Regions from separate parts of the Paenibacillus sp. CB74 genome, predicted to be linked through region 2. Evidence: predicted binding sites of a transcription regulator. Region 2 holds the regulator's gene; the other holds the start of a gene.
The links. The regulator LexA, encoded in region 2, represses DNA repair genes until DNA is damaged. The targets are predictions, from matches to a motif close to CGAACATATGTTCG.
Positions count from the first base shown of each region.

Region 1: a site for LexA is predicted at 1,481-1,494, ahead of recA (recombinase RecA). Genes of this name have one in related genera too.

Region 1 covers NZ_CM146009.1:2,751,025-2,754,172, reverse strand. Annotated here, with positions in the region: gene ACX9NY_RS12115 (competence/damage-inducible protein A) at 63-1,319, shown strand; gene recA (recombinase RecA) at 1,564-2,628, shown strand; gene ACX9NY_RS12105 (regulatory protein RecX) at 2,903-3,148, shown strand, end outside.
Region 2 covers NZ_CM146009.1:1,287,441-1,290,588, forward strand. Annotated here, with positions in the region: gene ACX9NY_RS05910 (aldehyde dehydrogenase) at 1-1,280, shown strand, start outside; gene lexA (transcriptional repressor LexA) at 1,389-2,015, opposite strand; gene ACX9NY_RS05920 (LysM peptidoglycan-binding domain-containing protein) at 2,312-2,689, shown strand; gene ACX9NY_RS05925 (DUF896 domain-containing protein) at 2,784-2,993, shown strand; gene ACX9NY_RS05930 (hypothetical protein) at 3,119-3,148, shown strand, end outside.

The DNA of each region.
Region 1 (3,148 bases), 1.5 Mb from region 2:
GGGCAATAGGAAATTATCCTATTGCCCTTTGATCACTCACCACATGTACAGGAGGATGCTCAATGAAGGCAGAAATCATTGCAGTTGGCACAGAGCTACTGCTTGGACAAATCGTCAATACCAATGCCAGATACCTATCCCGTGAATTGGCTGCGATGGGGATCGATGTATATTTCCAAACGGTGGTTGGGGATAACCTGAACCGACTTAGTGAAGCTATTCGCATTGCACAGGGCCGTGCTGACGTTATTTTATTTTCCGGTGGCATCGGACCCACTCAAGATGATCTGACCAAGGATGCGCTCGCAGCTGTTCTTAACCGAAAACTGCATACGGATCGAATGGCGATGGATAAAATTGAGAGCTTTTTCAGAGATCGTAATGTGGACATGACAGAGAATAACCGACGTCAGGCAATTGTTATTGAGGGTGGGACACCTCTGGCCAATGAAACGGGTCTTGCGGCAGGAAATGCGATTTCTGATAATGATAAACATTATGTTGTGATGCCTGGACCACCCAAAGAGCTAATTCCAATGTTCGAACAGGAAGTCAAGCCTTGGCTGTTCCAGCATGTGCTTACAGAAGAAATGCCGATCTATTCCCGAATGCTCAAATTCGCAGGTATCGGTGAATCTGCTCTGGAGGATCGACTGCTGGATCTGATTGACGCGCAGACAGACCCTACAATTGCTCCTTACGCGAGCGAAGGCGAAGTTACGGTACGTGTCTCCACTAAGGCTGCGAGTGAAGGAGAGGCGAAGCTGAAGCTGGATGCGATGGAGGTTCAGATTCGGGAGCGTTTGACAGAACATCTCTACGCGAATGAGGATGTGCCTATAGAGTACACAATTGTAACCATGATGTCTGACATGGGGCTGACGCTTAGCGCTGCTGAGAGCTGTACAGGAGGTCTTGTCATGCAAAGTTTGACTTCTGTACCGGGAAGTGCCTCAATGCTCAAAGGTGGAATCGTATGTTACTCCAATGAGATTAAGGAAAAGCTGCTGAATGTGCCTCATGATTATCTGGAAGGTGAAGATGCACCTGGAGCGGTAAGTCCTGAGGTTGCAAAAGTGCTTGCTGAGCAGATTCGCATGATTGGCGATGCTGATTTTGGCTTGGCTGTTACCGGTGTAGCTGGACCGGGATATTCGGAACGCAAGCCACCCGGACTTGTCTTCATCGCTCTGGCTGAACGTGGAAAAGAGACGGAAATTCATGAGCTGCGTATTAATGGTAATCGCGAGACTGTCCGCATTCGTTCAGCCAAAGCGATTCTCTATCGCCTATGGCAAAAACTTGTGGCGATGGATTGATTAGTTAATAGCTTCGATTGCATTTGAAGCTCTAAAGAAGTATAATTAAGGAAGACGGAAGAACCGCAGAATTAGGCTTTACAGCCTTGTTTACGGTTCTTTTTTCTGTTTAATGGAAAGTTTCTTTGAGGAAGAGGCGCCTCGGCCTTTACAAAAAAAAACGAATGTATGTTCGAAAAAAAGCTTGGCAAACGTGTTAAAACAAGGTATCATTATCTTATAAACAGTAAAGGGTGTGAGCTTATTGTCAGACCGTCGTGCCGCGCTTGATATGGCGCTCCGTCAAATAGAGAAGCAATTTGGTAAAGGATCCATCATGAAACTGGGTGAGTCCACTCATATGAATGTGGAAATTATTCCCAGTGGTTCCTTGGCTTTGGATATTGCATTAGGAACAGGCGGCTTGCCTAAAGGCCGTATTGTTGAAATATATGGACCTGAATCTTCAGGTAAAACAACTGTCGCATTGCATGCGATTGCTGAAGTACAACGTGTTGGTGGACAAGCAGCCTTTATCGATGCTGAGCATGCTCTTGATCCTCAATATGCAAGTAAATTGGGCGTTAACATTGACGAATTGCTTCTATCTCAGCCAGATACGGGTGAGCAAGGGCTGGAAATTGCAGAAGCTCTTGTACGCAGTGGTGCAGTAGATATCGTCGTTATTGACTCTGTAGCTGCATTGGTTCCAAAAGCAGAGATTGAAGGCGAAATGGGTGATTCACACGTTGGTTTGCAAGCGCGTTTGATGTCTCAGGCGTTGCGTAAATTGTCTGGTGCAATCAGCAAATCCAAAACAATCGCAATCTTCATCAACCAGCTTCGTGAGAAAGTCGGCGTTATGTTTGGTAACCCGGAAACAACACCTGGGGGTCGTGCTCTGAAGTTTTATTCTACGGTACGTCTGGATGTACGTCGTATTGAGAGTATCAAATCAGGCAATGACATGATTGGTAACCGTACTCGTATTAAAGTTGTGAAAAACAAAGTGGCACCTCCGTTTAAACAAGCGGAAGTGGATATCATGTATGGTGAGGGTATTTCGAGAGAAGGCAGTATCATTGATATTGGTACTGAGCTGGACATCGTTAATAAAAGTGGTGCTTGGTACTCTTACGAAGGTGAGCGTTTAGGACAAGGCCGTGAGAACGCGAAGCAGTTCATGAAAGAGCATAAAGATATTGCTGAAATCATTGAACAAAAAATTCGGGTAGCTAGTAACTTGACTACCGCAGTTCCTGCGCCAACAAGTGAAGAGCAACAAAAAGAAGCAGAAGAAGAACAAGAATTGTTTGAAATCAACGAGTAATCTCTCAAAGCCTCCCTTACTGGGAGGCCCTGAGGGTGTTTCCCACTGGGCTCCATAAACTTATCTGATTGAGCTTGGATCAATCTGGATAAGTTGATTGTAGTGGGACTGCTCTTGCTGTCCAACAGCCCCTGTCCCAGTGGACAGGGGCTGTTGGCACGCTACTGTGTAGATAAAGGCCGGGCTGAGTTCCCGGCCTTTTGTATTAGCATTCTTTATGTGAAGATGTGCTTGACGTAGTCAGAATAAAAATGATGTGAAAGGGGAGACCTGAATGGATCAACATGACGAGGATTTATATGAAGAAGCAGAACAGGATGGCCTATCCCAATTTCCGGACAACGAAGAACTTATAATTACGCGTGTAGAACGGACAAAGCACAGGCAAGCTCGTTATCGAATCTCTTTTGGCATCCACTCCATAACGGTTCTTGAAGATGTAATGATTAAATACAGGATGACTCAAGGCAATACGTTTATGAAGAAGGATCTGGAAGAAATCATTGTAGCTGACGAGCGA
Region 2 (3,148 bases):
TGACAGAACAACGTACATTTTTTTATACAGGACAAACTAAAAATATCGAGTATCGGATTAATGCACTTCAACAGCTTAGAAAAGGAATCGAAAAGTATCAGCAACGGATTCAAGATGCACTTCGGGCGGATCTGAACAAATCCGAGGCCGAAGCTTACGGTTCCGAGATTCGCATTGTTCTGGGTGAATTGGATTTTGCATTAGAACATCTGGAGGAATGGGCTGCGCCAAAACAAGTCCCAACCAATTCAGCTATGCCGGATGGGGTGAGCACCATTTACCCTGAACCATACGGAGTGGCTCTTATTATCGCACCTTGGAACTATCCTTTCCAACTGGCGTTTGGTCCACTGATTGGAGCAATTGCAGCCGGTAACTGTGCAGTTATCAAGCCTTCTGAATTAACACCAGCCGTATCTCGTCTGACGTATGATCTTATTCAGGAGATCTTCCCTCAGGAGTATATTGCCGTTATGGAAGGGGAAGTCGAAGCCAGCACAGCATTGTTGAAAGAGAAGTTTGATTATATTTTCTTCACAGGCAGTACGGGTGTTGGTCGCATTGTTATGAAGGCAGCTGCGGAGCACCTGACTCCTGTAACTCTTGAATTAGGTGGTAAGAGTCCTGCTATTGTCCATAGTGACGCAGATCTGAAGCTGGTGGCTCAGCGTATTGTTCGTGGTAAGTTCCTGAATGCAGGGCAAACATGTGTTGCTCCGGATTACTTGCTTGTGCATGAACAAGTTCATGACGAATTAATTAATCTGATTGGCGCAGAGGTCAAAGATAAATTTGGGGATGATGTGTTACAGAATGCTGATTTCCCACATATTGTCAACGCGCGTAACTTTGATCGGTTGTCGAAATTTCTTACAGATGGCAAAACGCTGATAGGTGGACGGTCTGTGCGTGAGCAGTTGCTGATTGAGCCGACTGTACTTGGAGATGTGAACTGGGATTCACCTGTCATGCAAGAAGAGATCTTTGGTCCGATTCTTCCCGTATTTAGGTACAGCGACCTGAATCCCGTGCTGGATGAGATTGTTCGCCGGCCAAAACCATTGGCACTATATCTCTTCACACAGGATGAGCAACTACAGGATCAGGTGCTGAATCAAGTTTCCTTCGGTGGGGGATGTATTAATGACACGCTTTCTCATATGACTTCGCATTATCTTCCGTTTGGTGGTGTAGGAGAGAGTGGTATGGGCTCATATCACGGACAACAGAGCTTTGATGTGTTCTCGCATCACAAGAGTGTTCTGAAACGCAGCGAATAATTATCCGATAAAACAATATAAACATAAAAAGAGGTTGGCCTGTTCATCAGGGCAACCTCTTTTTGTATTTCAGTGTATTGCATCTAGTTTTGTTACTCAGGTTAGATATTAATGAATATCTCGGAAAAGGCCAATGACTTTACCCAGAATACTAACGTGTTTCAAACGTAAAGGCTCGAAAGTCGCATTCTCCGGTTGAAGGCGAATATGATCTTTCTCTTTATAGAACGTTTTCACTGTAGCTTCATCGTCTTCAGTCATTGCCACTACGATATCACCGTTATCAGCAGTTTGCTGTTGACGGACAATAACGTAATCTCCGTTAACGATTCCTGCTTCCACCATACTATCTCCGACTACCGAAAGCATAAACACTTTCTGTTCACCTACATAATGTGTAGGAAGAGGGAAGTAGTCTTCAATGTTCTCGGTTGCAGTAATTGGAACCCCGGCTGTAACCTTACCAACGACAGGAATACGTGCAACGCTATGAGCAAATTGATGAGAATGCTCAGATTCTTCCTGGCTCAAAAGCTCAATGGCTCTTGGCTTGGTAGGGTCGCGTCGGATCAAACCTTTTTTCTCCAGGCGATCCAAATGTCCATGTACTGTTGAGCTGGAAGCCAGTCCAACAGCTTCACCAATTTCCCGTACGGAAGGAGGATACCCCTTCAACCGGACTTCATTTCGTATAAATTCCAGAATTGCCTGCTGCCTGCTGGATATCTTCGACATACCGTATCAACCCCATTTTAGTAACGTTTGGGAAAATTATAACATAGAACCTCCGTTCGTACAAACATAAGTTCTAAATAAAATGGCATATAATCAGTGTTTTTTAACTTATAGAACCGAATTTATCCAAAAGTCAGAGCAGAATACTGCAAATGCTTCGCAGAAGGGTTTGAATTAAGATATTTCTCCTTCAAAAAACAAGCGAACAATTGTTCTAAAAATCTATTGAACAAAACAAGTGTTCGTGTTATATTGATTTCAACAGATAGGAACAAACGTTTGGAGGCGGGTATTTAATGAGATATTCAACTTATCAAAGTATTTATGAACCGATGAATTCGGAACTGGTGAAGTCTAACATAGGGAACTACAAGAAGGTTTTAGCGCGTTTCAAGATTTCTTCATGGATATTAAAGGTAGCCATCACTTCTTTGATTATATTTATTGGATGTAGCACTGTATTAACGGTATTTGCTGGCAATGAGAATGATGTTCTGCCTGGAGGAAAGATAGCCGTTTCACAAGGGGAAACATTATGGAGTATTTCTTTGGAACATAAACCGACTAATATGGATACACGTATATATATAGAAGCAATTAAGAAAGTGAATCAACTTCAAGCGACTTCGATCCAAGTGGGACAAGTACTAACTCTACCGCAATTCGCAGAATAAATGCACATCAATGAGAGTTAACGCGTGTCAGCTTGACAAGCAGCCTTTATCATGGCAAAGTTAATATGACTTTGTATTTTTGGAGGGGACAAGCTTGGATATAGATAGTCTGGTAGCACGTATTAACGAATTGGCTCGTAAGCAAAAGTCCACTGGATTGTCGGAGGAAGAACTTGCTGAACGTGCCGAGCTAAGAGAGATTTATTTGAGTAATATTCGCAGCAATTTCAGACAACAACTGGATACCATTGAGATTGTTGATGATGAGAATGACAAAGGCCACCAAGGCAAACTCAAACACTAACGAAACCTAATGATATCATTATGATATTTAGGTTTCTTCCTGTTATTCTGAGTATGCAATTTATAGGGGGAAATGTTGGTTTACAGTTATGTAAGCCGATACAAAGACACATAAGGGGGATTCTCATGTCGCGTTCGTTCGAGAGAACGGTTAAG